DNA from 4 places in the uncultured Sphingomonas sp. genome. Region 3 is predicted to be linked to each of the others. Evidence: predicted binding sites of a transcription regulator. Region 3 holds the regulator's gene; each other region holds the start of a gene.
What was found. Region 3 encodes LexA, which represses DNA repair genes until DNA is damaged. Its sites were predicted from a motif close to GTTCCNCNCTTGTTCT; they were not measured.
Positions count from the first base shown of each region.

Region 1: ACFE65_RS16040 (ImuA family protein) is a predicted target of LexA. The motif match lies at 2,686-2,701, and genes of this name have one in related genera.
Region 2: recA (recombinase RecA) is a predicted target of LexA. The motif match lies at 5,367-5,382, and genes of this name have one in related genera.
Region 4: uvrA (excinuclease ABC subunit UvrA) is a predicted target of LexA. The motif match lies at 2,871-2,886, and genes of this name have one in related genera.

Region 1 covers NZ_CAXSHM010000050.1:4,087-11,722, reverse strand. The annotation lists gene ACFE65_RS16060 (MucR family transcriptional regulator) at 1-96, shown strand, start outside; gene ACFE65_RS16055 (SWIB/MDM2 domain-containing protein) at 187-528, opposite strand; gene ACFE65_RS16050 (S1/P1 nuclease) at 614-1,669, opposite strand; gene ACFE65_RS16045 (SOS response-associated peptidase family protein) at 1,985-2,614, shown strand; gene ACFE65_RS16040 (ImuA family protein) at 2,777-3,478, shown strand; gene ACFE65_RS16035 (DNA polymerase Y family protein) at 3,393-5,213, shown strand; partial or broken gene ACFE65_RS16030 (error-prone DNA polymerase) at 5,210-7,636, shown strand, end outside.
Region 2 covers NZ_CAXSHM010000007.1:16,865-24,500, reverse strand. The annotation lists gene ACFE65_RS05465 (diacylglycerol/lipid kinase family protein) at 1-410, opposite strand, end outside; gene ACFE65_RS05460 (M24 family metallopeptidase) at 463-1,719, opposite strand; gene ACFE65_RS05455 (dicarboxylate/amino acid:cation symporter) at 1,951-3,288, shown strand; gene ACFE65_RS05450 (glutathione S-transferase family protein) at 3,405-4,052, opposite strand; gene recA (recombinase RecA) at 4,199-5,290, opposite strand; gene ACFE65_RS05440 (4-(cytidine 5'-diphospho)-2-C-methyl-D-erythritol kinase) at 5,463-6,311, opposite strand; partial or broken gene ACFE65_RS05435 (4Fe-4S dicluster domain-containing protein) at 6,470-7,636, opposite strand, start outside.
Region 3 covers NZ_CAXSHM010000003.1:76,282-83,917, forward strand. The annotation lists gene gltX (glutamate--tRNA ligase) at 1-561, opposite strand, end outside; gene ACFE65_RS02945 (hypothetical protein) at 705-1,289, shown strand; partial or broken gene ACFE65_RS02950 (ComEC/Rec2 family competence protein) at 1,541-2,284, shown strand; gene lexA (transcriptional repressor LexA) at 2,880-3,560, opposite strand; gene ACFE65_RS02960 (molybdopterin molybdotransferase MoeA) at 3,616-4,797, opposite strand; gene ACFE65_RS02965 (hypothetical protein) at 4,877-5,497, shown strand; gene ACFE65_RS02970 (DUF1003 domain-containing protein) at 5,524-6,078, opposite strand; gene moaC (cyclic pyranopterin monophosphate synthase MoaC) at 6,139-6,618, opposite strand; gene trpC (indole-3-glycerol phosphate synthase TrpC) at 6,615-7,406, opposite strand; gene trpD (anthranilate phosphoribosyltransferase) at 7,403-7,636, opposite strand, start outside.
Region 4 covers NZ_CAXSHM010000041.1:8,511-16,146, forward strand. The annotation lists gene uvrA (excinuclease ABC subunit UvrA) at 1-2,826, opposite strand, end outside; gene ACFE65_RS15185 (DUF3597 domain-containing protein) at 3,057-3,455, shown strand; gene ACFE65_RS15190 (cold-shock protein) at 3,629-3,841, shown strand; gene ACFE65_RS15195 (hypothetical protein) at 3,921-4,193, shown strand; gene ACFE65_RS15200 (hypothetical protein) at 4,255-4,644, shown strand; gene ACFE65_RS15205 (OsmC family protein) at 4,664-5,089, shown strand; gene ACFE65_RS15210 (hypothetical protein) at 5,170-5,346, opposite strand; gene ACFE65_RS15215 (prolyl oligopeptidase family serine peptidase) at 5,462-7,378, shown strand; gene ACFE65_RS15220 (cell wall hydrolase) at 7,394-7,636, opposite strand, start outside.

The DNA.
Region 1 (7,636 bases), on a different contig from region 3:
GAGCCGGTGGCCGAGGCGCCCAAGCGGGGCCGCAAGCCAAAGGCGGCCAGTTCGAACGTCGATCAGTCCGGCGGCAACGAAGCCGATAACAGCTGATCATGAGCCATGCCGGGCGGATTATCGCCCGGCATGGCTATCGGCGGCAGCGGTGGGTCGATCGTCGCCCGGTTCGCGCTCGTCGGCGGCTCAGCCCTTCTTGGCGGTCAGGTGGGCGCTGAGATACTTGTTCATCTCGAACATGCTCGCCGACTTCTTGCCGAACACCTTCTCCAGTTTCTCGTCCGCGTTGATCTGACGCCGGTCCTTGGGATCCTGCAGATCGTGCTTCTTGATATACTCCCAGACCTTGCTGACGACCTCGCTGCGCGGCAGGTCGTCCTTCCCGACGATCTCGGCGAGCTCGGGGGAGGGCGTGACGGGTGCGGTGATCCCGCCGCGGGCACCGCCTGCCGGCTTGCCGGTCTTCTCGACCTTCTTCTCAGCGGCCTTGGTCTCATCCTTGCCGCGCTTCGTCGCCGTCCGTGCCATGTCTAACCCCCGGTGGTCGTGTTGAACGATGCTTGCGTTATGCCGTGCAGTCCTACCCGTGTCTCTGGCTAACGGCGCTGTTGGCTCAGCTGGCTTGCTGTTGCCGGATGCAGGCACGCCGGAACCGCTGGCGCTCCTTGCCGTGCAGGTTCTTGGTGTCTGCCTCGGCCGAACACGCCAGCGAGGCAGCCGAGCGCTCGCCCGGCACCGATGCGGGCCTGATCGCAGCCGGAGCGGCCGGTGCCGATGGCGCGAACGACCCCGGCGAGATCGTGACCGTCGCGAGCGCTTTGTCGAGCACTGCCGCAAGCCGGACACCGGCGCGTTCCAGCTGCACCGCGGCAGCGGCCTGGGCTTGCTCGGCATAGCCTGCCGGAAGGGCAACTGGCGTCGCGTCCTGCGGGCAACCAGCGGGTGAGCCGATCGTGTAGGCGGTCGAACGGGCCACCTGGAACGCCTCCTGCGCCCAACTCGTCGGCGTGCCCTGTTGCCATTGCTGGCGAAGGGCTGGCGTGATCCTGGCGCGCAGCGTCGCGGCGACCTGCGCCGGGTCGGTCCCGAACGCCTCCACTACAGCCGTATCCCAATAGGCATGAAGGTTCTGGGTGCGCGATCCACCAAGGCTGAGCAGCACGCAGTTGCCGCCGCGATCGTGGTTGTCGGACGCGTGCAGCGGCTGGTGCATGTCGCCGACGAAGTGGAGCAGGTATTTGAGCGCGAGCAGCCGTTCGGCCGGCGCGGTGCCCGGTGCCGCCAGCTCGGCGGAGAACTCCTGGACCTTGTCGACCACGCAGTCCTGCGCCGGGCCGGCGCTGGCCGGCTGGTCGGGCGCGGGATGGCCAAAGCAGGCCGCGTCCAGATCGGGATGATCGAGCTCGGTATCGACGAAGTGCCACTGCGCCGTCTCGCGATGCCCGTGTCCGCGATAGACGTCCGCCCAGGTCGCCTCGCTTGCCATGTCGTGCCCGGTCAGCGGATCGGTATCGGAGGCGAGCAGCGCGTCCACCTTGGCGCGCACGGCCGGGGCAAGCTCGCCACGGGCGATGTCGGCCACCACCTGATGGCCTTCGAAGCCCCAGGCGAACGCGGGAAGCGGCAGGATCGTGGCGGCGACGGCGAGCAGATGCGTGATGCGTTTCATATCTCGCGCCTGCAGTCCGCCGTGACGCGCTCAAGACGATCTCGCCAGCCTGGCCATGATCGCGAGCTTGGTGCTTGCAGGTCGAGGCCAGGGGCGTAGGTTACGCGCCATGCATGTCCCGACCGGCCCGGGTAACCGCCATCCTCACGGCACCGTCGGCGTCGCACTCGCCTGGTGTCTGACGATCGGCGCGATGGCCGTGCTCGTCTATCTGCTCTGGGTCTAGCGGGACGGGGTCTCCAGGCGCGGCCTGTCCGCGATACCTCGCGCGATCGCCGCGTTGCCGATCGTGACCTGCAGGGCTAGCTCGCACCGATGTGCAATCGCGCCCGCCTCGACGGCGACCCCGAAACCATCCACGAGCACTTCGGAGCGAGCTGGGCGGAAGACGTGGTCCGCCCCAACCGTGATCCGGTGGAGCTCGTGCCCAGGGCGAAGGCGTACGTGATCCGCACCGAGCGCGAGCGCCGCGCGCTCGACGTCATGAGCTGGGACGTGCTCGGCGGCCAAGCCAAATGGCCGATGACCAACGTCCGCAACCTTGCACTTCCGCAATGGCGGCGACTGGCGGAGAAGCCCGAGAACCGCTGTTTGATGCCGGTGACGGAGTTCTGTGAATGGACGCCCGAGCCGATCGATTTGGGCGATGGCAAGAAGCCGGTCCGCGGCGAGATGTGGTTCGCCGTGCCCGAGCAGCCGATGTTCGCGATCGCCGGGTTCTGGCAGCAGACCGTTAAGGGGCCGGGCTGCACCATGGTCACCTGCGATCCCAATGCCCTCGTCGCGCCGATCCACCCCAAGGCAATGGTCACGATCCTGCACGAGGCGGACTGGGCTCGCTGGCTGAGTGGCAGCTACGACGATGTGGTCGCGCTGCAGCGGCCGTATCCGGCCGATCGGCTGACGGTGCGGGGGCCGGTGTTTCCGACGCGGCAGGGTCGATGAATCTAGGACCGGGTTCAGCGGAGTCCCAGTTCGACCCATCGAAACCCGCTTGACCAAGGCCAGCCATTAACGGAACATAGAAGGAACATATAGAGTCTAGCCCTCATGTTCCCAGCTCCTGATTCCCTGCCGCCCAGCATCGCCCATCTCCGAACCATAGCGATGCCGGTCGCGGATCACCGAGTGATCGCCTTCGGGGTGGAGGCATTAGACGGCCGGCTCGGCGGGGGTCTGCGGGCTGGCGCGCTCCACGAAGTGGCGGCGCGGACGTGCTCGCTGGTCGATGACGCCGCGGCCACGCTGTTCCTGGCCGGCATCGCGGCTCGGGAAGCCAGGGCGATCGGCGGCCCGGTGCTGTGGGCGAGCTGCCGCAACGATCTCTACGCACCCGGCCTGGAGCAGGCGGGCCTCGCTTCGGCCGACGTGATCTACGCCCAACCGCGTGATGACGCTGCACTCCTCGCCGTCGTCGAGGATGCGGTGCGCGACGGGACGCCGTCGGCGATCGTCGCGGAAGCGGGCAGGGTCTCGATGGTGGCGACCCGGCGGCTACAGCTCGTCGCCGCCGACGCCGATATGCCGGTACTGCTTCTACGCCGTCGGCGTAGCCGCGCGCTGGATCCGTTGAGCGAGCCGTCGGCGGCATGGACGCGCTGGCGGATCGCCAGCGTGCCATCGGAACGCCTCGGCGTCGCCGGCGTCGGCCGACCGCGCTGGTCGGTCGAGCTCGCGCGTCAGCGTGGCGGCGAACCATTCTCCCTGATCGTGGAGGGATGCGATGAGACGGGTCGTCTCGCTGTTCCTGCCGCACTTGGCCATCGAGCGGCTGAGACGGCTGGAACGGGTCGCGCCGCGGCTGCCTGAGCGCTCCGCGCTCCAGCTGCCTGTCGACGACGATCCCGGCGCCTGTTCCGTCCCCCAGGGCGGCGGCTGGCGTCCTGGCGCGCGCTGGGCGCGCACGGAGACGACGCGAGCGGACGTGGAGCAGCAGATTGCGGCGCTGCCGACCCATGCGCAACCGCCTATGCGCGAGCTTGGGCGGCGATCGGAGGGGGCTGCACATCCGTTCAGGGCAACCGCTGGGCCTTCACAGGCGCGCCGGGCCGAAGGCGGGGTGCCATCCTCGCAGCACATACCCGTGTTACAGCTACCACCTGTACTACAGGCCCCGCTTGCCCTCATCGACAAGGTCGGACGGCGCGAGGAGATCGTTGCGGTCTGTCCTGCGGCAGCGGCGCTCGGCATCTACGTCGGCATGGCGGCTACCCATGCGCGTGCGCTGGTCTCCGACCTGGATTTTAGACCAGCCGAGCCACGGGCCGATGCGGCACTCCTCGATCGGCTCACCTTGCTGGCGGTGCGGCGCTGGACGCCGATCGCGGCAACCGCGCCGCCCGACGGCATCTGGCTGGACCTGACCGGCTGCGACCATCTCCATGGCGGCGAGGAGCGTTTCTGCCGGCACCTGCATGCTTTCTGCGAGCGCGCCGGCTTCACCGCGCGGGTCGCGCTGGCCGACACCCCCGGCGCTGCCCATGCGGTCGCCCGGTCCGGCGCTGACGACATTGTCGTCGTGCCGATCGGCAACACCATCGACGCGCTTTCGTCGCTCCCGATCGCCGCGCTGCGGCTGAGCGATGGCGCGCTCGGCGCGGCACGACGGTTCGGGTTCGAGCGCATCGCGGATCTGCTGCCGGTCGCGCGCGGGCCGCTCGCGCGCCGGCTTGGCCTTCCGGCGATCACGCGGCTCGACCAGGCGATCGGGGCGGTCGCCGAGCCGATCAGCTCACGCGAAGATCCGAGTGTGCCGATGGTCGAGCGCCGCCTGCTGGAGCCGATCGTAACGGCGGAGGCGATCGCGCAGGTCATGGCGGACCTGCTCGACGATCTCGCCGAGCTGCTCCGGGCAAGAGGGCTGGGCGTGCGGGCCCTCCGCCTGACCGGCCTCCGCGTCGACGGCGGCGAGCAGATCGTCGCGATCGGCACATCGCGGCCGACCCGCGAGGTGCCGCATCTTCTGCGGCTGCTGAAGCTCCGGATCGAACGCATTGATCCGGGCATGGGGCTCGAGCAGTTCGTGCTCGTCGCCCCGCATACCGAGCCGCTCGACGCGGTCGATCTCGGAGCGGTGCTGGCCGGCGAGACGCGGTCACGCGATCCGGCACGGCTCGTCGATGTGGTGGCGGGCCGGATCGGCACGCGAGCGGTCTTCCGGATCGCACCGGTCCCCAGTCACGTCCCGGAGCGCGCGGTCACCGTTGCCGAGCCGGTAGAGGCACCGGGCCGCTGGCCGCTCTGGCAGCGGCCGGTACGGTTGCTCGCCCGACCAGAGCCACTGCACGGTATCATTGCCCTGCTCCCCGATCAGCCGCCACGCCGGTTCGAGTGGCGGGGCAGATCGTACAAGGTCGTTGCCGGCGATGGTCCCGAGCGTATCCACGGCGAGTGGTGGCGGCGCGACGCGGAGGTGTGGGCGGTCCGCGACTATTATCGGGTCGAGGACGGCGAGGGCGGTCGCTGGTGGGTGTTCCGCCGCGGTGACGGGTTCGAGGCAGCCACCGGCGATCTCAGCTGGTGGATGCACGGCATGTTCGCATGACGGCCTATGTCGAGCTGCAGGTTCTCACCCACTTCTCGCTGCTGCGCGGGGCCTCCAGCCCCGGAAGAGCTGTTCTCGGCCGCGGCGCTGCTCGGCTACCCGGCGATCGGCATCGGCGATGTCGGCACCGTCGCCGGCGTCGTCCGTGCCTGGGAGGCGCAGAAGGGGACGGGCGTTCGCTCGATCGCCGGCGCGCGGGTCGATCTCGCCTGCGGGCGGTGCCTGATCCTCTATCCGACCGATCGCCCCGCCTGGTCACGGCTGACCCGCCTGCTCACCGTCGGCAAGCGCCGGGCAGGGAAGGGCGGCTGCGAGCTGCACTGGCACGACCTCGCGGCCTGGTCGGACGGCGTGATCGCGATCCTGCTGCCGCACGAGGCGGACGAGGCGAACCGGGCGGCGCTGGCCGATCTGAAGGCGCTCTACGGTCGGCGCGGCTACATGGCGCTGTTCCAGCGCCGCAGACCCAACGACGCGGTGCGGATCGATGCACTGGCGCGGCAGGCCGGCGCTGCCGGCGTGCGCGCCGTCGTCACCGGCGACGTGCTGTACCATGCGCCCGAAGCCCGGCTGCTTCAGGACGTGGTGACGGCGGTGCGCGAGAAATGCACCGTGGACGAGCTTGGGCTTCGCCGGGAGGTCAACGCCGATCGGGGACTGAAGTCGCCGGGCGAAATGGTGCGGCGGTTCCGCGACTATCCCGATGCGCTGCGCGCCAGCGTCGACATCGCGCGCGCCTGCACCTTCGACCTGGGCGAGCTCGCCTACCAATACCCGCATGAGCGGCTGGTCGAGGGGCTGAGTGCGCAGGCCGCGTTGGAGAAGCTCGCGACGGAAGCGGTCGACCGCATGTTCGACGGCACCGTGCCACCGGCATACCGGACCCAGATCGCGCACGAGTTGCGGCTGATCGGCGAGCTTGGCTACGCGCCGTATTTCCTCACGGTCTTCGCGATCGTCCGCGAAGCGCGACGGCGCGGGATCCTCTGTCAGGGCCGAGGCTCGGCCGCCAATTCCTGCGTCTGCTTCGTGCTCGAGATCACCTCGATCGACCCGATCAAGCACGAGTTGCTGTTCGAGCGGTTCGTGTCGGGCGAGCGGCGCGAACCGCCCGATATCGACGTCGACTTCGAGCATGAGCGCCGCGAGGAGATCATCCAGTGGATCTACGAGACGTACGGTCGCGACCGCTCCGCGCTGACGGCCGTGGTCCAGCGCTACCGCGCGCGCGGCGCGGTCCGCGATGTCGGCAAGGCGATGGGGCTGCCCGAAGACCTGACGTCGTCGCTCGCGGGCTTGGTGTGGGGCTGGTCGGCCGAGGGCGTCGGCGAGAAACAGGTCAATGAGCTCAACCTCGACATGGCCGACCGCCGGCTGCGGCTGACGCTCGATCTCGCGAGGCGGCTGATCGGCGTTCCGCGGCACATGAGCCAGCATCCGGGCGGCTTCGTCCTCACCCATGATCGCCTCGACGACCTCGTGCCGATCGAGCCGGCGGCGATGGAGGATCGCCAGATCATCGAGTGGGACAAGGACGATATCGACGCCCTCAAGTTCATGAAGGTGGACATCCTCGGCCTGGGCATGCTGGGCTGCATGAACCGGGCGTTCAACCTGCTCGAGGAGACGAAGGGCGTCCGCCTCGGGCTCGCCGATCTCCAGGATGACGATCCGGCCGTGTTCGCCATGATCTCGAAGGCCGACACGCTCGGCACCTTTCAGATCGAGAGCCGCGCCCAGATGTCGATGCTGCCGCGCATGAAGCCCAGGCGCTTCTACGATCTCGTCATCCAGGTCGCGATCGTCCGTCCCGGGCCGATCCAGGGCGACATGGTCCACCCGTATCTCCGGCGGCGCGAAGGGCTCGAAAAGCCGGAATATCCGCGGCCCGAGTTGCGGGCCGTTTTGGAGAAGACGCTCGGCGTGCCGCTCTTCCAGGAGCAGGCGATGAAGGTCGCGATCGTCGGTGCCGGGTTTACGCCGGCGGAGGCGGACCAGCTGCGACGCGCCATGGCGACGTTCAAGGTCACCGGCGGCGTGTCGCACTTCTCGGAGAAGCTCATCGAGGGAATGGTCGAGCGCGGCTATCCGCGCGAGTTCGCCGAGCGCACGTTCCGCCAGCTCGAAGGGTTCGGGTCCTACGGCTTTCCCGAGAGCCACGCCGCCAGCTTCGCGAAGATCGCCTACGCGTCGGCCTGGATGAAACACCATCATCCCGACGTGTTCTGCGCGAGCCTGATGAACGCGCAGCCGATGGGCTTCTACGCGCCCGCGCAGATCGTTCGCGACGCGCGCGAGCATGGCGTCGAGGTCCGGCCACCCTGCATCAATGCCAGCCGCTGGGACTGCACGCTGGAGCCGACCGGCGGGCGCTATCTCGCCGTCCGGTTGGGCCTGCGCCAGGTCCGTGGCTTGTCCAACGC
Region 2 (7,636 bases), on a different contig from region 3:
GCGTTGTTGACGAACGCCCGCCCGTTCACGCGACCGAGGTCGATGGTGCGCGCGGGTCGCTCCCCGATCAGCCGCGCCGCCGCGAGCAGGTCCCGGGGCACGCCGAGTTCGAGCGCAAGGTGGTTGCGCGTGCCGAGCGCCAGGATGCCGAGCGCGGTCGGCGTTCCCGCCAGCGCGCCGGCCGCGCCGCCCAGCGTCCCGTCGTGGCCGCCGACGACGACCACCGGCGCACCGACGAGCGCCGCCGCCCGGCCGGCGATCGCAGCACCGGCCAGCAGTTCGAGCGCGATCGGGACCCCGGCCTCCTCGAACGCGGCCTCCACATCGTGGCGCAGACGGCCGCCGAGCCGGCGAGCGGTGCCGCCCGCAACGTTGACGAGGACCGGCACGCGAGCCGTGTCGCGGGTCATCCGGCGCCCTGATCGTCGGCCGCCCCCGCTCGTGCCTCAAACCGTACCGCCCTCAAACCGGCGCGTCGATCGAGGCGGGTGGTTCGCTGAACCAGCGCGGGCCTGCGTCGGTCATGTGGAAACAATCCTCCAGCCGCACGCCGAAGCGCCCGGGCAGGTACAGCCCCGGTTCGTCGGAGAAGCACATGCCGGCCGCCAGCGGCATCGTCTCGCCATGAACGAGGTTGACCGGCTCGTGCCCGTCGAGGCCGATGCCGTGGCCCGTCCGGTGCGACAGGCCGGGCAGCTTGTATCCCGGACCGTAGCCGAGCGACGTATAGTAGCCGCGCACCGCATCGTCGACGCTGCCCGCCGGCGCGCCGATCCGGGCGGCGGCGAGCGCGACCTGCTGCCCGCGATGCACCTGGTCCCACACGGTGCGGACGTCGGCGGGCACCGCGCCGGTCGGCACCCACGTCCGCGACACATCGGACTGATAGCCCTGTACCGTGCAGCCGCAGTCCATCAGCAGCGGCAACCCGTCGGCGACGCGATGCACTTCGCGGCTGCCGTGCGGCAGCGCGGCGGCGGGACCGATCAGCGCGAGGGCGAACTCGGGCGCCCCGCCCAGCTTGCGCGTCGCGGCGTCCATCAGCGCGGAGATGTCCGGCCCGGTCATGCCGCGCTCCACCCTCGCGTGCACCCAGCGATAGGCGGCGATCGTCACGTCGGTGGCTACCTGCATCAGCGCGATCTCGGCCGGCGTCTTCACCATGCGGCAGCCGCGCACGACCGGGTCGGCGCTGACCGTTTTTGTCTCGGGCAGGACGCGGCGGAGGCCATCGGCGATGAAGAAGCGCACCGTCTCCTCCACCCCGATCGACCCGGCGCCGAGCCGCCGATCGCGCAGGAAGCCCGCGACGACGGCCATCGGATCGGCGTCCTCCTGCCACACGCGGACCTCGGCGGGGACGGCGAGGCTCTCGCGCACCGACGGCTCCTCGAAGAACGGCGTGACGAGGCAGGGCTCGCCCTCGACCGGCAACACCGCAAGCGTCGGGCGTTCGCTGCGATGCCAGGCGACGCCCGTGAAATAGATCATGGACGATCCGGGCTCGATCAGCACCGCCACCAAGCCGTTCGCTCGCATCAGTGCCTGGGCTCGCGAAAGGCGAAGGCGGCGCTCGTCGGGGCCGATCGGGATGGTGGCGGTGGTGAGGTCGTGCAGGGCCGACAAGTCCGGCTCTGCCGCACGCAGGATCGAGGCGGTCTGGAGGAGCGGCAGGGCGGCCGCACCGGCGAGGACCGCGCGTCGGGTCAGGTCAGACAACGACAGCCGCCTCCTCAACGGTCGGGATCAATCCCGCCCCAGTCCGTTCGTGCTGAGCTTGTCGAAGCACTGCTTTCTCCCGAGCCTGTAAAGACGGCCCTTCGACAAGCTCAGGGCGAACGGTTGAGGGTGGTGGACGCCATGGACGCCGCGCGCGGAGCGTACGGCGCTTGACCGCGGCGCGGCAATCCCCTTCCCTGTCGGCTCGCCTCACCCGGGATCGTACATCGCATGCGCAGCCGCCTGACCTTCTGGATCGTCATCGCACTGGTCGCCGGGCTCGTCGTCGGCTGGGGGCTGCATCGCGCGATCGACGACGGCAGCACGGCATCGGCCGAACGGCTGGCGAGGATCGCGGGCTATCTGTCGATCCTGACGCAGTTGTTCCTGCGGCTCATCAAGATGATCATCGCGCCGCTGGTCTTCTCGACGCTCGTGGTCGGCATCGCGCACATGGGCGACACGTCGGCGCTCGGCCGCGTCGGCTTGCGTGCGCTCGCCTGGTTCCTGGGCGCGAGCCTCGTGTCGCTGCTGCTCGGGCTCGTGCTGGTCAATCTGATCCAGCCCGGCGTCGGCCTCGCGCTGCCGCTGCCGCCTGTCACCGCCAGCGCGGGCGTCGACCGTGCAAGCTTCGACGCCGCCAAGTTCGTCGCCCACATCGTGCCGCAGTCGATGGTGGAGGCGATGGCGAACAACGAGATCCTCGAGATCGTCGTCTTCTCCGTCTTCGTCGGCGTCGCGATCACCGCGGTGGGCGAGCGGGCGCAGCCGCTGGTGCGCGCGTCCGAGGCGCTGGTGGCGGTGATGCTGCAGATCACCGACTATGTCATGCGCGTGGCGCCCTTCGCCGTGTTCGCCGCGGTCGCCTCGACGCTCGCGGAGCGGGGCCCGGGCGTGCTGCGCGACCTCGCCTGGTTCATGGGCAGCTTCTACCTCGGCTTGGGCCTCCTGTGGTGCCTTCTGGTCGCGGCCGGGTTCGCGGTCGTCGGCCCGCGCATCGTGCATCTGGTCCGCTACATCCGCGAGCCGCTGATCCTCGCCTTCACCACCGCCTCGTCGGAGGCGGCGCTGCCCCGCACGCTGGAGGCGCTCGACCGGTTCGGGGTGCCGCCCCGGATCGCGAGCTTCGTGCTACCGCTCGGCTATTCGTTCAACCTCGACGGGTCGATGATGTACATGACGTTCGCGTCGCTGTTCATCGCGCAAGCCTATGGCATCCATCTGCCGCTCGGCGAGCAGGTGGCGATGCTGCTCGTGCTGATGGTGACGTCCAAGGGCATCGCCGGCGTGCCGCGCGCGAGCCTGGTGGTGATCGCCGCCACCCTGTCGCAGTTCAACATCCCGGAGGCCGGCCTGCTGCTGATCCTGGCGGTGGACCATTTCCTCGACATGGGCCGGTCCGCCACGAACGTCATCGGCAACGCGATCGCCGCCAGCGTCGTCGCGCGGTGGGAGGGCAGACTGGGCGCATTGCGCGAACCGGACATCGTGCCCGCGACCGCGCCGTCAGGCCACGGGCCGTTGATCGACGACCGCAGCTTCGACGAGATCGGGCGGACGTCTCGGTAAGGTAGTTCCCAGACCGTTCGTGCTGAGCTTGTCGAAGCACCGCTCTTCTTGCTGCGATAAGCGAGCCTCCTCCGACTGGCTGCAACGGCAATAGCTCAGCCAGACGGAGAGTGGGATCACGCGTAGGCGTAGGGTCCCCCCGCGGCCAGCGCGCGCTGGTACGCGGGCCGGGCGTGGACCTTGTCGAGCCACGCGATCGTGTGCGGACGCGTGGCGTTCAGTCCGCCGCGACTGCGCGCCGCCTCCAGCGGGAAGCTCATCATGACGTCTGCGCCCGTCAACTCGTCGCCGGCGAACCAGGGCCGCTGCGCCAGTTCCTGCTCGATATAGTCGAGGTGGACGTCAATCATCGGCTGCACCTTCTTGGCCGCCAAGCCGCCGACGACCGGGATCCGGCTCAACACCAGCAGCAGGAGCAGCGGGGGCATTACCGACCCTTCGGCATAGTGGAGGAAGTATCGGTAGCGCAGCACCGCGTCGCGGTGCGCCGGGGGGCCGAGCCGGCCGTCCGCCTTTTCGACCAGATACTCGATGATCGCGCCCGTCTCGGCCACCACGACGCCCCCCTCGCCAGAGACGCCGACGGCGTCCACGATCACCGGCGACTTGCCGAGCGGGTGGATGCGCTTCAGCTCCGGCGGCGCGAGCATCGTCGCCTTGTTCCGCTCGTACCGTTTCACCTCATAGGGCAGGCCGAGCTCCTCGAGCATCCACAACACGCGCTGCGACCGGCTGTTCTCGAGATGGTGGACGGTGATCGTCATGCGGGCTCCTCCGGGATGGCGGCGAACGCGTGACGTTCGCGCGAGTGACGTGAGATGGATCGGCGAGGCAACGCCCCCGGACGCGCGAAGGGCCCGCCGTCGCCGGCGAGCCCTCCACTATCGATCAACTTGAGGATCGCCGCAGATCACACATCGTCCTCGGCGTCGGGACCGACCATGAGCGCTTCGCTCACCTTCTCCGTCCGCTGGCGGATCGCTTTTTCCAGCCGGTCGGCCATGTCGGCGTTCTCTCGCAGGAACGTCTTGGCGTTCTCGCGTCCCTGCCCGATCCGGACGCTGTCGTAGCTGAACCAGCTGCCCGACTTCTCGACCAGCCCCGCCTTGACGCCGAGATCGAGGATCTCGCCGATCTTGGAGATGCCCTCGCCGTACATGATGTCGAACTCGACCTGCTTGAACGGCGGCGCGACCTTGTTCTTCACCACCTTCACGCGGGTCGCGTTGCCGACGATGTCCTCGCGGTCCTTGATCTGGCCGGTGCGGCGGATGTCGAGGCGGACGCTGGCGTAGAACTTGAGCGCGTTGCCGCCGGTCGTCGTCTCCGGATTGCCGTACATCACGCCGATCTTCATGCGCAGCTGGTTGATGAAGATGACCATGCAGCGCGAGCGGCTGATCGATCCGGTCAGCTTGCGCAGCGACTGGCTCATCAGCCGCGCCTGCAGGCCGACGTGGCTGTCGCCCATCTCGCCCTCGATCTCCGCGCGCGGGACAAGCGCGGCGACGGAGTCGATCACCAGCACGTCGATGGCGTTGGAGCGGACCAGCGTGTCGACGATCTCCAGCGCCTGCTCGCCCGTGTCCGGCTGCGACACGATCAGCTCGTCGATGTTGACGCCCAGCTTCTTGGCATAGACGGGGTCGAGCGCATGTTCGGCATCGACGAACGCGGCGGTGCCGCCGCCCTTCTGCGCCTCGGCGATGACATGGAGCGCCAGCGTCGTCTTGCCCGACGATTCAGGGCCGTACACCTCGATCACCCGACCGCGCGGCAGGCCGCCGACGCCGAGCGCGATGTCGAGCCCAAGCGACCCGGTCGAGATCGTCTCGACCTCCATCGACTGCTTGGAGCCCAGCTTCATCGCCGAGCCCTTGCCGAAGGCGCGGTCGATCTGCGCCAGCGCGGCGTCGAGCGCCTTCTGCCGGTCCGTGCTTGCGGTCGCGGCCGCCTTCTCGTTCGCCATGCCCGTGTCGATCACCTTGAGAGAGGCAGCCATCAGCCCGATCCTTTGCTAGAACAGCCGCGCCATGGGTTCAACGCGTCGATGACGCATGTATCCGTTCTGTTCTGGCAGAACAAGAGTGGAACATCGTATTATTCCGTTCGATGGCGTGGAGTGCCGGCCGTCTCGTCGCAGCGTCGCGGTCGTGGCCTGCTATTCGATCGGATCATGCCAGGGCCGTCTCCAGCGCCCACCAATCGGGGTGCTCCGTCCTTAGCGCAGCAGCGGCGGAGTGGCGGTCCGCGGGCGAGTCGAACAAGGCCAGGCAGGTGGCGCCCGACCCGGACATGCGGACGAACGCGGCGCCCGGCCGCGCCTCCAGCCACGCGAGCAGGTCGGCGATGACGGGCGCAGTCGCGATCGCGGGCGCGGCGAGATCGTTGCGGCCGGCGCGGGCGCGCGTCATCACGTCGCCTTCCCTCGCGACGCCGCCGCGGTCCACGCCGTCCCAGCCGGCGAACACTGGTCCGGTAGCGACCGCGACGCGCGGGTTGACGAGCAGCGCGGGCATGCCGCCCAGCGGCTCGAGCGGGATCAGATCGTCGCCGCGTCCGGTGCCCAATGCGGTCCGACCGAGCAGGCAGGCGGGAACGTCGGCTCCGAGCGCGCGCGCGACCGCGACGAGCCCGGTGTCCCCCGCCTCGACCCCATGCAGCCGTGCGAGCGCGCGCAACGTCGCCGCCGCATCCGCCGAACCGCCGCCGATCCCCGATGCGATCGGCAGGATCTTCTCCAGCGCGATAGCATGCGCGGTGTCGGGCGCGAACGCATCGACGAACGCGCGGGCGGCGCGGGTGACGAGGTTGTCGCCCTCGCCCGATAGCGCCGACGCGAACGGCCCGGTCATCACGAACGAATCGGTTTCCGCCGGAGCGGCCGTCACCACGTCGCCGTCTCGCGCGAACGCGAACAGCGTCTCCAGCTCGTGGTAGCCGTCCGCGCGGCGGCGGCGGACGTGGAGCGCCAGGTTGAGCTTGGCGGGGGCGATCTCCACGATCACGTCGTTATCCAGCATCGTCCGGATCGCCCTTTCCTAGTCACCGCCGCCTTGAGCCGGTGTCCCGCCGTTACCTTCGGGTTTCGAAGAAGAAGCGGGCCCCCGGGTCAAGCCCGGGGTGACGGCGTGTGGACGGGGTGACGGGCCAACCGCCGCACTACGCTACGGCGAGGTGCCTACATGTTGGGGTAGTTCGGTCCTCCGCCGCCTTCGGGCACCACCCAGTTGATGTTCTGCGTCGGGTCCTTGATGTCGCACGTCTTGCAGTGGACGCAGTTCTGCGCATTGATGACGAAGCGCGGCTCATTCGTGTCCTGCCCCACCACCTCGTACACGCCGGCCGGGCAATATCGCTGCGCCGGCTCGTCGTACATCGGAAGGTCGTACTCGATCGGAACCGCGGGATCGCGCAGCGTCAGGTGGACCGGCTGATCCTCCTCGTGGTTGGTGTTGGACAGGAACACCGACGACAGGCGATCGAACGTCAGCTTGCCGTCGGGCTTGGGATAGTCGATCGGCTTGACCAGGTCCTTGCGCCACAGGCTCTCGTGATCGGGGTGGTGCTTCATCGTGAAGGGCATCTTGAGGCCGAAATGCTCGAGCCACATGGTGATGCCCGACAGGCCCGAGCCGACGAAGTCGCCGAACTTCTTGACGATCGGCACGACGTTTCGGACGATCGAAAGCTCCTTGTGCAGCCAGCTCGCCTCGAACGCGGCGGGATAAGCGGACAGCTCGTCGCCCGAGCGCCCGGCCTGGACCGCGTCGAACGCCGCTTCCGCCGCCATCATGCCCGACTTCATCGCGCCGTGCGTGCCCTTGATGCGCGGCACGTTGAGGAAACCCGCCGAGCAGCCGATCAGCGCACCACCCGGGAAGGTCAGCTTGGGGATCGACTGCAACCCGCCGTCGTTGATCGCCCGCGCGCCGTAGGACACGCGCTTGCCGCCTTCCAGGAGCTCGCGCACCGCCGGGTGCGTCTTCCACCGCTGCATCTCGCTGAACGGCGACAGATGCGGATTGGTGTAGGACAGCCAGGTGACGAAGCCGATCGACACCTGCCCGTTGGCCTGATGATAGATCCAGCCGCCGCCGTTCGACCCATCGGTCTCGCTGAGCGGCCAGCCCTGGGTGTGGATCACGCGGCCGGGATGGTGCTTCTCGGGCGCTAGGTCCCACAGCTCCTTCACGCCCAGGCCGTACACCTGAGGCTGCGCGTCGCGCGCGAGGTCGAAGGTGCGGATCAGCTCCTTGGTCAGATGCCCGCGCACCCCTTCCGCCAGCACGGTCTATTTCGCGTCCCCCTCCAGTCCCGCCTGCCCGTCGGCCCTGCGCGTGCCGTC
Region 3 (7,636 bases):
ATCGTCGACCACCACCGCGAGCATGTAGGTTGGCGTGCCGTCCGAGCGGAGCAGCACGAGGTCGTCGAGCTCGGCATTCTGGACGGTGACGTCGCCCTGGACCAGATCGGGGATCGTCGTCGCCCCCTCGCGCGGCGCGCGCAGCCGGATGACGTAGGGTGCGTCGGCGGGCGCCTCTTCGGGCGGGCGATCGCGCCAGCGCGCGTCATAGCGGATCGGCTGCCCCGCCGCGCGCTGGCTGTCGCGCAGGTTCGTCAGTTCCTCGGGCGTCGCATAGCAGCGATAGGCGTGGCCGTGCTCCACGAGCGTCCGGGCGACCTCGGCATGCCGCGCGGCGCGGGCGAACTGGTGGACCGCCTCGCCGTCCCAATCGAGGCCGAGCCAGCGCATCCCGTCGATGATCGCGTCGATCGCGGGCTGCGTCGATCGCGCGCGATCGGTATCCTCGATCCGCAGCAGGAAGCGCCCGCCGTGGTGCCGTGCGAACAGCCAGTTGAACAGCGCGGTGCGCGCGCCGCCCAGGTGCAGGAAGCCGGTGGGCGAGGGCGCGAAACGGGTCACGACTTGTTGCCCGGCGACTTCGCCGAATGGCTGTTGTCCAGCGACGCCGCGGGATGGCGTGCCGACGTTATCTGTTGCGCTCAACCGCGCTCGCTCCCAAGCTGCGGATCGTGATGGCCACGATCGCCGGCTTCGCCTCTAGCATGCGGCCCCGGCGCCTTCAAACCGGCGTGGCAGCGGCGTATGTCGACGTGCGAAGCGCAGTGGAGCGGTGGCTGGAGGCAGAGCGGGACCAGTTGCCATTGTGGCTGCCGGTGATGCTGGGACTGGGCGTGACGGCGTGGTTCGCGCTCCCGCACGTCGTGCAGTGGATCGCGGTGATGTTGGCGGGCCTTGCATTGGCGGCGGGGGCGCTGGCGATCGGGCGCGGCGGACGTGCGGGGGCGGCGCTCGCGGTGGCTGGCGTCGCGATCGCACTGGGCGTGGCGCTCGCCTGGTGGCGGGCGGAGCGGGTCGCGCAGCCGGTGCTGGCGCGGACGGCGGTGGTGTCGCTGCGCGCCCGTGTCGACCGTGTCGAGCCGCTGCCCGCGCGCGAGTTGGTCCGGCTGCGGCTCGCGCCGATCAAGCTCCTGCCGCGGGCCGATCCGGGCACTCCGCAAAGCCGGCATGGCCGTCCGGAGACGCTGGTCGTCCTGCCCCCGCACATCCGATCCGCGTCAACGTCGCCGTGGCGGACGTGCCTGCGGGCCTGTCGCGCGGTGCGATCCTGGAACTCGGCGTCCGGCTGATGCCGCCGCAGGGCGCGGGCGTGCCGGGCGCCTATGACTATTCGCGGCTCGCCTGGTTCGACGGCATCGGGGCGAGCGGCAAGGCGTTCGCGCCGGTCAAGCTGCTGAGCAAGCCCACAGATGCCGACGATGGACCACGCGTGCGCCTCACCCGCCACATCGAGGCGGCGCTGGCTGGCAGCGACGGCGGTGTGGCGGCAGCGTTCGTCACCGGCGACGTGGGCGCGATCAGCCTCGACGATTCCGACGCGATGCGGCGCGCGGGGCTTGCGCATCTGCTGTCGATCAGCGGCCTGCATATCACCGCGGCCGTCGCAGCGACGATGCTGCTCGTCAAACGCCTGCTCGCGCTTAGCCGGCGGCTGGCGCTGAGCGGTCTCGTGCCGGTTATGGCGGCGGGTGCGGGCGCGTTCGCGGCGATCGGCTACACCTGGCTCAGCGGCGCGGAGGTGCCGACGATTCGATCCTGCGTCGCGTCGCTGCTGGTGCTCGCCGCGCTGGCGCTGGGCCGGGAGGCGGTGACGCTGCGGCTGGTGTCGGCGGGGGCGACGATCGTGCTGCTGTTGTGGCCGGAGTCGCTCGCCGGACCGAGCTTCCAGCTGTCGTTCGCCGCGGTCACCGCGATCGTCGCGCTGCACGAGCATCCGCGCGCACGGGCGTGGTTCCTCAAGCGGGACGAGGGCTGGGGATGGAAGGCGGTGCGCGAGTTTGCGTCGCTGCTCGCGACCGGGCTACTGGTCGAACTCGCGCTGATGCCGATCGCGGTGTACCATTTCCACAAGGCCGGCGTGTACGGCGCGTTCGCCAACATCGTCGCCATACCGCTGTCGACCTTCGTCATCATGCCCGCGGAAGCGCTGGCGCTGGTGTTCGACGTCGTGGGACTCGGCGCGCCGTTCTGGTGGGCGACGGGGCGGGCGGTGGCGCTGCTGCTGTGGATCGCCCGCACCGTCGCGCACATGCCCGGCGCGGTGACGGTGTTGCCGACGATGCCTGACGCCGCGTTCGCGCTGATGGTTGTTGGCGGCCTATGGCTCGCGCTGTGGCGGACGCGGTGGCGGCGGCTTGGACTTGCGCCGCTGGCCATCGGGGCGGCCTGGGCGTTGCTGACACCGCCGCCGGACCTGCTGGTCACCGGCGACGGGCGCCACGTCGCGATCCGCACGCCGACGGGCATCGCGTTCCTGCGTGACCGGGTGAGCGACTATACGCAGGACATGCTGACCGTGAACGCCGGGTTCGAGGGTACACCGGGCCTGTTGTCCGAACAGTCCGATGCAAGATGCAGCCCCGATTTGTGCCTGGCCACGCGTACGACGGGTGGGCGGCAATGGCGCATCCTGGCGACGCGCAGCGGCTACAACCTGCCCGCACCCGACCTGACGACCCTTTGCGGGCAGGTCGACATCGTCGTCAGCGACAGGCGGCTGCCCAAGAAGTGCCTGCCCCGGTGGCTGCTGCTGACGCCCAAGATGCTGTCGCGGACCGGCGGCCTCGCGCTGACGCTATCGAACGGCCGAATGCAGACCGTACTCACACCGGGTGACGAGCACCCTTGGGCCTTGGCGCGCTCGGTCGCCCGGCCTGCCTTTAGTCGTAGCGGCGGAGCAGGCCGGAGAGCTTACCCTGCACACGCACCTGGGAAGGAGCATAGCGCTGGGGATCGTAGGAGCGATTGGCGGGATCGAGACGGATCATCGCGCCCTCGCGACGGAAGTATTTGAGCGTCGCCTCCGCCTCGTCGATCAGCGCTACGACGATCTCGCCGTCGCGCGCCGTCTCGGTGCGGCGGATCAGCGCATAGTCGCCGTCCAGGATGCCGGCCTCGACCATCGAGTCGCCCGACACCTCCAGTGCGTAATGCTCGCCTGAACCAAGCAAAGCGGCGGGGACGGGCAGGGTGGCCTGACCCTCGAATGCCTCGATCGGCATGCCCGCGGCGATCCGGCCGTGCAGCGGGATCTCCACCACGTCGTTGGCGGGCTGAAGCGGCGGCTGCGGCGTGGACACGGGCGCAGGCTTCGCCGTACGCGCAGTCACCACCTTCTTGTCCGGACGGTCGGGCATGCGCAGCACTTCAAGGGCGCGGGCGCGGTTGGGCAGGCGGCGAATGAACGCGCGCTCCTCGAGCGCGGAGATCAGGCGATGCACGCCGGACTTTGACTTGAGCTCCAGCGCCTCGCGCATCTCCTCGAACGAGGGCGACACGCCGGTTGCGCGCAACCGATCGTCGATGAAGCACACCAGATCGTGCTGCTTGCGAGTGAGCATCGCGGGTTCTCCGTCCGAACAGACGAGGAACGACTAAGGAACGTATCGGATCAAGTCAAGCGATCATGAGGACTTCTGCCGAGTCGCCGGCCATGGCCGGCGCCGCTCCCGCCGGACGGACCACGAGACAGTCCGCTCGTGCCAGCGCTTGCAGCATCGAGCTGTCCTGCAACCCCGTCGAGAACACCAACCCGTCGCGCAGCTCGGCGCGGACATAGTCCTGCCGGCCGCCGTTGGCTGCCAGCGGCTCGCCCAGCGTCGCGCGGGTCGTGCGGGGCAGCGGATCGGCGGCATGCGACAGGTGAGCGATCAACGGCTTGAGGAACAGCAGCGTCGTCACGAACACCGACACGGGATTGCCCGGCAGGCCGACGACCGTCCCGTCGCCCAACCGGCCCGCGATCATCGGCTTGCCGGGCCGAAGCGCGACCCGCCAGAAATCGAGACTGCCGCCCGCCGCCTCCAGCGCGGGCCGGACGAGGTCGTGATCGCCGACCGACGCGCCGCCGGTGGTGACGAGCACGTCCACATCGGCACCGGCGAAGGCGTCGCGCAACGCGTCCAGCCGGTCGGGCAGGATGCCGATGTCGACGATGTCGACCGGCAGATCGGTCAGCAGCGCGCGCAGCATCGTCGTGTTGGACTCAGGGAGTGACAGGGCGTCGATCGCGCTCCCCGGCGGCACCAGCTCGTCCCCCGTCGCCGCCAGCGCGACCCGGACGCGCCGCGCGACCGCCAGCGCGCCATGGCCGCCCGTCGCCGCCAGCGCCAGCCGCGCCGCCGTCAGCCGCTCGCCGCGCGCGATCAGCCGGTCGCCCTCGGTGAAGTCGAGCCCGCGCCGCCGCGTGTTGCGGGCGAGTGCGAGCGGGCCCTCGCCGGCGAGCAGCACGTGGTCACCATCGCGCGCCGCTTCCTCCTGCACCAGCACCGTGTCGGCGCCATCGGGCATTGCGGCGCCGGTGAAGATGCGCGCGCACTCGCCCGGGCCGATCGGGCCCGCGAACGGGCGCCCGGCGGCGCTCTCGCCGACCATCGTCCAGGGGCCGGGCAGGTCGGCGAAGCGGATCGCATAGCCGTCCATCGCCGACAGCGTCGCCGCCGGCTGGGTGCGCCGCGCATGGACGTCCCCGGCCGCCCAGCGGCCGATCGCCTGCGCCAGCGGGACGTTCTCGACGGGAAGCGGCGCGGCCAGCGCGAACAACCGCGCCTGCGCCTCGAGAATGGAAAGAAGGCTCATCGTCTGCGTCGACTACGAACTGCGGGACCGCGCGGCAACGTCCGGTGTTAGAACGAGACGGGTTCGATAGGGAGGATCAATGGCGACACTGAAGGTCTTCCGGACCCCGATTGGCTTCCACGATGCCTATGTCGCCGCGCCCAGCCGCAAGGCCGCGCTGGCGGCGTGGGGCTCGGACGCGGACCTTTTCGCGCGCGGGATCGCAGAGGAGGTGACCGATCCCGCGCTGACTGCCGACGTGCTCGCGACACCGGGGACGGTCATCCGCCGCTCGCGCGGGACGGTGGCCGAACAGCTCGCCGCGCTGCCGCCCGATCCGCCACGCGCGAAGCGGGCACCGGCTGACGGCGGGATCGAACCCGCGCGTCCCCGCACGCCGCCGCGTCGAGGAGCGACATCGACGAGGACCGCGAAGCCCACGTCCGCGCCGAAACCGCCCCGTCCGCCCAAGCCGAGCCCGGATGCGATCGACGTCGCCGAGGCGGCGCTGGCCGAAGCGTCGCGCCGCCACCGTGCCGCGCTCGCCGACCTGGCCGACCGCGAGAAACGTCTGGCCCGCGAGCGCCGCGACCTCACGCAGGCGCAGGCGGACGAGGCGGCGGCGCTGAACCAGGCGCGCGACACGGCGCGAGCGTCGTACGACGCGGCCCTGCGCCGCTGGCGCCGCTGGCGCGGGTGGGAGACCGACGCCGATCGCTGACGGCACCCGGGTGGGAGCAGGCGATCCTACCGCTGGCTGGCATCCTCCGCGGCATCCAGATGATCGAGGTTGGCGGCGGGGTCTGCAGGCTGGGCCATGCGGGAGGCTTCGGGATCGGGGCGGGACGGGAGGAGCGGGTTGTCGCGGCGCTGCTCCTCCAGAAGGCCGATCACCTTGGCGATCTTCTTCTCGCTCAACATCGCGATGTGCAGCGTCAGCCGGGCGCGCCGCTCGGCGAGTTCCTCCTCATGCCGCTGCGTCGTCAGGATCAGCAGCGCCACCAGCAGCGCCGCGATCGTGGCGATGAAGTCCAGGTCGGGAAAGGGAAACTCCTCCAGCGCGCGCGATCCCACAAAGCGCGCGGCGGTGTTGCCGATCGTCCAGGCGATCACCAGGGTGACGATCACCGCCAGCGACCCCGGCCGGCTGAGCCCGGCCGTCAGGCGGTTGGCGAAGCGCTGTACCGGCCCGGTCCGTTCCTGGTGCCGCTCGTACAGCAGCGCGAGCTGCGCGACCGACGCCTCCGTCTCGTCGCGGTCGGGTTCGGAGCGGGGCTTGGGTTGGGATTCGGTGGACGCCATTCCCGGCGCGTAGCACGGTCGGCGCACATCCACGCCCTACTTGTGTCTACGTCGTGCCGGTCAGTCCCTGTCGGCGCGCCAGTCGCCCGACTTGCCGCCGCTCTTGGCCGACAGGTGGACATCGCCGATCGTCATGCCGCGGTCGATCGCCTTGGCCATGTCGTAGATCGTGAGCAACGCGACGCTGGCGGCGGTCAGCGCCTCCATCTCGACGCCGGTCTTGCCTGTCGTCACGCAGGTTGCGGTGACGGTGACGCCGTCCGCGTCGGGGGCAAGGTCGATGGCGACGCGGGTGAGGGGCAGCGGATGGCAGAGCGGGATCAGCTCGCTCGTCCGCTTCGCCGCCATGATCCCGGCGACGCGCGCCACCGCCAGCACGTCGCCCTTGGCCGCGGCGCCCGTGGCGATCGCCCGCGCCGCGGCCGCGGTCATCGTGATCCGTCCCGTCGCCACCGCCTCGCGCCGCGTGTCCGCCTTGCCGCCGACGTCGACCATGTGGGCGGCGCCCGCCTGGTCGAGATGAGTGAGGGTGTCGCTCACGGCGCCAAGCCGAGCAGCGCGCGCGTCGCGGCGGCGATGTCGTCCGCGCGCATCAGCGCCTCGCCGACCAGGAAGCAGCGGACGCCGTGGGCGGCCATCGCGTCGAGGTCCGTCCGGCTCGTCAGGCCGCTCTCCGCGACGAAGGTGCACCCGGCCGGTGCGCGGCGGACGAGATCGTAGGTGCGGGCAAAATCGACCGAGAAGTCGCGAAGGTCGCGGTTGTTGACGCCGATCAGGCGGCTTTCGAGCTTCAGCGCGCGGTCGAGTTCGCGCGCGTCGTGGACCTCGACCAGCACGTCGAGGCCGCATTCGATCGCGCACGCCTCGATCTCGCGCAGCTGCGCATCGTCCAGCGCGGCGACGATCAGCAGGATCGCGTCGGCGCCGATCGCGCGCGCCTCGGTCGCCTGCCAGGGGTCGATCGTGAAGTCCTTGCGCAGCACGGGCAGCGACACCGCCGCGCGCGCCGCCTCCAGATACGTGTCCGCGCCCTGGAACCAGTGTTCGTCGGTCAGCACCGACAGACAGGCGGCGCCGCCTTCTTCATACGCGCGGGCATGGGCCGCGGGCTCGAACTGCTCGCGGATCACGCCCTTGGACGGGCTGGCCTTCTTCACCTCGGCGATCAGCGCGTGGCCGGTCGCGGCGCGGGCGTCGAGCGCGGCGCGAAAACCGCGTGGGGCGCTCTGGTGGACGATCGCGCGGTCGAGATCGGCGAGGCTGGTGCACGCCTTGCGCGCCGCGACCTCCGCGCGCTTGGTTTCCAGGATGCGGGCGAGGACGTTCATCGGAAAGCGATCCAGCGATCGAGGAGGTGGCGGGGCGCGCCGTCGTCCAACGCGTCGGCCGCCATCGCTGCGCCCTCCCGCAAGGTCGGCGCGCGTCCGGCGACGACCAGCGCCGCCGCGGCGTTGAGTAGTACGGCGTCGCGGTACGGCCCCGCTTCGCCGGCCAGCAGCGCGCGGAGCGCCGCGGCGTTATGCGCCGGATCGCCGCCCCGGATCGCCGACACGGGGTG
Region 4 (7,636 bases), on a different contig from region 3:
GTCGATCACCCAGTCGGCGGTCTTGATGACGTCGAGGTTGTGCTCGATCACCACCACGGTGTTGCCCTGTTCCACCAGCGCGTGGAGCACTTCCAGCAGCTTGCGCACGTCCTCGAAGTGCAGCCCGGTGGTGGGCTCGTCGAGGATGTACAGCGTGTTGCCGGTCGCGCGGCGCGCCAGTTCCTTCGCGAGCTTCACCCGCTGCGCCTCGCCGCCCGACAGCGTCGTCGCCTGCTGCCCGACCTTGACGTAGCCCAGCCCGACCTCGGCCAGCATCGCCATCTTCTCGCGGATCGGGGGCACCGCGCGGAAGAACTCGGCCGCGTCCTCGACGGTCATGTCCAGCACGTCGGCGATGCTCTTGCCCTTGAACTTCACCTCCAGCGTCTCGCGATTGTAGCGCGCGCCGGCGCATACGTCGCATGTCACGTACACGTCGGGCAGGAAGTGCATCTCGATCTTGAGCACGCCGTCGCCCTGGCACGCCTCGCACCGGCCGCCCTTGACGTTGAAGCTGAACCGCCCGGGCTTGTACCCGCGCGCCAGGCTCTCGGGCAGGCCGGCGAACCAGTCGCGGATCTGCGTGAAGGCGCCCGTATAAGTGGCGGGATTCGACCGCGGCGTGCGGCCGATCGGCGACTGGTCGATATCGATCACCTTGTCGAGGTGCTGCAGCCCGCTGATCCGGTCATGCTTGCCTGCCAGGATGCGCGCGCCGTTCAGCTCGCGGCTGGCGGCGGCGAAGAGCGTGTCGATGGTGAAGCTCGACTTACCGCTGCCCGACACGCCGGTGATGCAACAGAAGGTGCCGAGCGGGATCGACGCGCTGACGCCCTTCAGGTTGTTGGCAGTGGCATTGTGGACGGTCAGCTTCTTGCCGCTCCCCTTGCGGCGCTTGGCGGGCACGGGAACCTCGCGCGTGCCGTTGAGGTAGTCGGCGGTCATCGAGCCTTGCGTCGCCAGCACCTCGGCGAGCGTGCCCTTGGCGACGATCGCGCCGCCGTGGACGCCCGCGCCCGGCCCCATGTCAATGACGTAATCGGCGGTGCGGATCGCGTCCTCGTCATGCTCCACCACCAGCACGGTGTTGCCGAGATCGCGCAGCCGCCGCAGCGTTTTCAGCAGCATGTCGTTGTCGCGCTGGTGCAGCCCGATCGACGGCTCGTCGAGAACGTACAGCACGCCCGACAGCCCGCTGCCGATCTGCGACGCCAGACGGATCCGCTGCGACTCTCCGCCGCTGAGCGTGCCCGACGTGCGATCAAGGTTGAGGTAATCAAGCCCGACATTGTTGAGGAAGCCCAGCCGCTCGACGATCTCCTTCAGGATGCGCTCGGCGATCGCGTTCTGCTGGTCGCCCAGATGGCGGGGCATGTCCTGGAAGAAGGCGAGCGCGTCGACCACCGACAGATGCGTCGCATGTGCGATGTCCTGCATGGCGATCTTCACCGCCAGCGCCTCGGGCTTGAGGCGGGCGCCGTGGCAGACCTCGCACGGCTTGGCGGACTGGTACTTCACCAGGTCCTCGCGCATCCACGCGCTTTCCGTCTGGAGCAGCCGGCGCTGGAGGTTGCCGACCACGCCCTCGAACGGCTTGGTGACGTCGTATTTCTTCTTGCCGTCGATGAACGTCAGCGTGACGGGCTTGCCGTCGGTGCCGAACAGGATCTTGTCCTGCGTCTCGGGGTGCAGCTCGCCCCATGGCGTGTCGAGGCTGAAGTCGAACGCATTCGCCAGGCTGCCCAGCACCTGCATGTAGTAAGGGCTCGGCGGATTGGACTTGGCCCAGGGCACGACCGCGCCCTTCTTGATGCTGAGCCCATGGTTGGGAACGACGAGGTCCTCGTCGAAGATCAGCTTCTCGCCCAGCCCGTCGCACGCGGGGCATGCGCCCTGGGGGGCGTTGAACGAGAACAGCCGCGGCTCGATCTCGGCGATGGTGAAGCCCGACACCGGGCAGGCGAAGCGTTCGGAGAACACGATCCGGCCGTCGGGCGCGTTGGTGCCGAGCACGGCGGACTTGGGGGTGCGCGGCGTGACGGGGGACTTCTTCGCGCCCGGCTGGTCCGCCGCGGGATCGTCGGCCGGCGGCGGATCGACCGGATCGACATAGGCGAGGCCGTCGGCGAGCTTCAGCGCCGCCTCGAAACTCTCGGCGAGCCGCGTCGCGATCGAGTTGTCGCCTTCGGTGGGGCGCACCACCAGCCGGTCGACCACCACCTCGATATCGTGCTTGTACTTCTTGTCGAGCGTGGGTGCGGCGTCGATCTCGTACACCTCGCCGTCGACGCGGACGCGGGTGAAGCCGGCCTTCTGCCACTCCAGCAGCTCCTTGCGATACTCCCCCTTGCGCCCGCGCACGACGGGGGCGAGCAGGTACAGCCGTGTCCCCTCGGGCAGCGCCATGACGCGGTCGACCATCTGGCTGACAGTCTGCGCCGCGATCGGCAGCCCGGTCGCGGGCGAGTAGGGGGTGCCCACGCGCGCCCATAGCAGGCGCATGTAATCGTAGATCTCGGTGACGGTCGCCACCGTCGACCGCGGGTTGCGGCTGGTCGTCTTCTGCTCGATCGAGATGGCGGGCGAGAGGCCCTCGATATGGTCGACATCCGGCTTCTGCATCAGCTCCAGGAATTGGCGCGCATAGGCGGACAGCGATTCGACGTAGCGCCGCTGCCCCTCGGCATAGATGGTGTCGAACGCTAGGCTCGACTTGCCGCTGCCCGACAGCCCGGTGATGACGGTGAGCGTGTCGCGCGGGATGTCGACGTCGACGTCCTTGAGGTTGTGCTCGCGCGCGCCGCGGACGCTTATGCTGGTCAGCATTCGGAAAACCTCTGCTGAGCGATCTGGGTGAGGGACATGGGCGGGTTCTACTTCCGTTCCGGGTAGCGGGCCAGAGGTGAAAATAGGGGGACGGCGAGGACGTTGCGAGGTGGCGGACGGGGCGCGCATATCTGCCGGGCGCAGGCGCACCCGGAACCGCACCCGGACCCATCGCCTGGCCCGCACGTTCGCTGCGCGCCTAGGCATCCCGCCGAGGACGGAGTCATAGCATGAGCATCTTCAGCGCGATCAAGAACGCGATCTTCGGCCACAAGTCCGCCCAGCCCGCAGCCCCCGCCGCCACGACCGCACCTGCCACCGCGCCCGCCGCCACGGCCGCACCCGCCGCCGCTCCCACGCCGCAGCAGCCGGTGGACGTCGGCGCCGTGCTCACGCAGATCGAAGCCGAGAAGGGCAACCCGGCGCTCAACTACAAGACGTCGATCGTCGATCTGATGAAGCTGCTGGACCTCGACTCCAGCCTGTCCAACCGGGAGCAGCTCGCGACTGAGCTCGGCTACACCGGCGCGAAGGACGGATCGGCGGAGATGAACATCTGGCTGCACCAGGCCGTCATGACCGAGCTGGAGAAGAACGGCGGCACCGTTCCCGCCGACCTCAAGCATTGATGGGGGAGGAGCGCGGATTTGCAATCGGCCGCGCTCCGGCCCATAAAGGGGTGGCTACAGTCGCACATCGAACGGTCTACGGCGCTTTGCGGCTCCCTCTTCCTTCTTTCCCTGCTGCCACGGCACCGGGCGGTTCGCCTTTCGACCCGCCCCGCAACAGAAGGAATATCCACATGGCCACCACTGGCACCGTCAAGTTCTTCAACGCCGACAAGGGCTATGGCTTCATCGCTCCCGAGAATGGCGGCGCGGACGCGTTCGTCCATATCTCCGCCGTCGAGCGCGCGGGCATGCAGACGCTGAACCAGAACCAGCGCGTCAGCTACGAGCTGGAGCAGGACCGTCGCGGCAAGATGAGCGCCGTGAACCTCCAGGCGGCTGACTGATCCGGCCGGCGGCGGCGGCTCCGGTCTTCCGGGGTCGCTGCCGCCGCCGCATTTCCCCAACCGCAGGAGTCCGGCCCGCATGAACGACAATCCTGACTTCTACCGTACCCGCGCCGAGGAAGAACAGGCCAACGCCGACGCCGCGACGCTCGACAACGTCCGCGACCGGTGCGAGCGCGCCGCCAAGGCATGGGCCACGATGGCCGATCGCGCCGAACGCACCCAGACGATGCGCCTGACCCGTGAGGCGGCGACCCGCGAGTCCGTCGCGGCCGCCCGCTCCGCCCAGTCGATCGGTAGCGCCGGATCGGCCGATCTCCACGCCGATCTTCGCAAGGCCACCGCCGATTGAGCGACGGACCGGAACGGGCGCCCTAGGCATCCGTTTGTCCCTCGCATCGAGGAGAACGGCCGTGGATTACAAGAAGCTCAGTCTCGGCCTCGGGTTCTTCTCGCTGGCGCTGGGCGCCACCGAACTTCTAGGCGCGAAGTCCATTGCCAAGGCGCTGGACGCCGACGATCATAGCGGGATCGTCAAGGGCTTCGGCATTCGCGAACTCGCCGCCGGGTTCGCCATACTGGCTCAGCCGGCGGTCGCTACCGGCGTCTGGGGCCGCGTCGTCGGTGACGTGATGGACATCGTCGCGACCAGTGGCGCCGCCAAGAACAGCCCGCGCAACAAGTCGGCCTGGGGCGCTCTGGCCTTCGTCATCGGCGCCACCGCCCTGGATGTGTGGGTGGCGATCGGGCTGGACAAGGAAACCGGCAAGACCCTCCCGACCCATCCGCCACTGCCCGCCTGATCTCATCGAAGGGACCACAATGACGACCCGCACCGCATCCGCCCGCTACGATGGCCTCGGCCGCGATGGCAAAGGCCATATAACGTCCCAGTCAGGTGTGCTTGACGAAACGCCCTACGGCTTCGGTACCCGCTTTGGCGATGAAAAGGGCACGAACCCCGAGGAGCTGGTCGCCGCGGCGCATGCGAGCTGCTTCACGATGGCGTTGGCCTTCGCCCTCGCGGGGGCGGGGCATGAGGATGGAAAGCTCGAGACGACGGCGAAGGTGACGCTCGACAAGGACGGCGCGGGCTTCAAGGTGACGCGGTCGGACCTGACGCTGACGGCATCGGTGCCGGGTATCGAGCCTGCCGAGTTCGAGAAGATCGCGGCGGAGGCGAAGGCTAACTGCCCGATATCGAAGCTGCTGACCGCCGAGATCACGCTGACCCATACGCTCGACTGAGCGGAACCGACCGTACGGAGCGTTACATTGAAAAGCCGTCGGCCTAAAACAGACCGGCGGCTTTTTGCTGCGTCCGTAGTTCAGTTGCCGAGCAGCGAACTCTTGCGCGGGATCGTCTCGCCGCTCGGCTGATCCTTGTCGAGATGTTCGGACGGGCGGCGCGCGTCACCATCGCGCTGATGCTCGGTCGACAGGTTCGGGCGATCGGTCTCGGTGGTCGGATGATCGGCGTCGGCGGCAGGGTGAGAGTCGGCCATGGTTCTTCTCCTTCGAAGCCACCAACGCACGGGTCCGTCGTCGCGCTCCGCGACACGATCGCTTGCCGGTCGCCGCGAAGCTGGTAACTCTGACGGTGTCCCCTCGGAGATGTTCATGCGCCGTTCGATCCTGCCCGTCCTCCTCGCCGCCGCCGTCATGGCACCGACCGCGTTCGCCGCCCCCGTCCATAACTACGGCGGCCTGGTGCTGTCGTCCGCCGGCGACACGATCGCGACGGTAGAGACGCCGGCTGGCGCGACGCGGCCGGTAGTCACGTTGCGGTCGGCGAGCGACGGGCATGTGCTGCGCACGCTCGATCCGTGTCCGACCTGCGGCTATTCGGGGCTGACGTTCGGTCCGGACGGGAAGCTCGCCTTCGTGGCACGGAACCGGGCGACCTCCATCGCGATGCTGGAGGTCGCCGATGGCGCGGCCGTCACCTCCGTCGCGACGATCGCCGGGCTTGCCTCCACGCCGCGCTTCTCGCCCGACGGGCGCCGGATCGCGCTGCTCGTCACGCTGGGCGCGACCAAGGAGACGGGCGCGACGCAGGCGGGCGCGCGGCAGGTCGGCGAGATCGGCGAGACCAGCGACGAGCAACGCCTCGCCGTCTTCCCGGTCGCAGGGCCTGCCCTAAGCGCCGCGCAGGTGACGCCGATCAGCCCCGCCGACCGCTTCGTCTACGAATATGACTGGACGCCGGACGGCCGCGGCTTCGTCGCGACCACCGCGCTCGGCAACGGCGACAACAATTGGTGGGTCGCGACGCTCGACCGGATCGACGCGACGACGGGCGCGGTCACGTCGATTGCTAAGCCGGCGACCCAGCTCAACTTCCCGCGCGTTTCACCCGATGGGCGCAGCGTCGCTTATATCGGCGGGTTGATGAGCGACAACGGCTCGGTCGGCGGCGATATCTGGACCGTGCCGCTCGCGGGCGGGACGCCCAAGGACATCACGCCCGGCGTGCCGATGACGTTCACTTCGCTCGCGTGGACCAAGGCCGGCATCCGTGCCGTCGCCCTGGCCGGTGACAAGATGCAGATCATGGTCGTTGCGCCCGGCAAGGCGATGGCGTTCGGGTTCAGCCGGCCCGTCAGCCTTGCCGCCGGCGATGGCCGCGTCGCCTTTTCGGCGGACGGGGCGCACTCGGCGACGGTGGCGCAGGACTTCACCCATGCTCCGGCGATCTGGGCGGGCCAGGTCCTGACGCCCTTGCAGATCACCCACGACAACGACGCCGCGCCCGCGAATGTCGTCGCCCGCTCCATCACCTGGAAGAGCGAGGGGTTCACCGTCCAGGGCTGGCTGCTGTCCGCGCCCAACGTCGATCCGACGCGCAAGGCACCGATGATCGTCGCGGTCCACGGCGGCCCGTCGGCGGCGAACAGCCCGCGCTATTACGACAGGGGCCTGTCCACCGCCGCGACCGATGCGGGCTATTATCTGTTCCTCCCCAACCCGCGCGGCTCCTATGGGCAGGGCGAGGCCTTCACCGCCGCCAACAAGCGCGATTTCGGCGGCGGCGACCTGCGCGACATCCTGGCGGGCGTCGATGCGGCGGAGAAGGCCGCGCCGATCGACGATGCGCGGCTGGGCATGACGGGGTGCAGCTACGGCGGCTTCATGGCGATGTGGGCCAACACGCAGACGAACCGGTTCAAGGCGATCGTCGCCGGCGCAGGCCTGTCCAACTGGGTCAGCTATTATGGCACCAACGGCATCGATCAGTGGATGACGCCGTTCTTCGGCAAGACGGTGTACCAGGACTTCAAGGCCTATGAAGACGTCTCGGCGGTGTACCATGTGAAGACGGCGCATACGCCCACCTTCATCTACGTCGGCGAGCGCGACATCGAGGTACCGCCGACCCAGTCGATCGAATGGTGGCATGCGCTGAAGAGCCAGGGGGTCGACACCAGCCTGGTCATCTATCCCGACGCCGGCCATTGCGCGCCGACGCAATCGGCGGACATAGCCAAGCGGAGCATCGCCTGGTTCGGCAAGTATCTGGGCGCCGGCCGTCCCTGACCGTCGGGCACGCCGCTAGCGCAGCGGCGTGCCCGAGTCCTTCCAGCGGTCTAGCACTGACGAGGACGGGAGCGAGCTCGCCGGCGCGGCCGACTGCGCCAGCGCGTTGCCCGCGTCGGCGTGGGAGGGTTGGATCGAGGTCGCGGCGGTGACGGCGGGCGCGCCGACGGCCGCGAGGACCGGCATCACCGAAGCGGGCAGGGGCAGCGCGGGCGACGCGGGATCGGGCAGGCGGGCATGGGGTCCGGGCACCGGCTC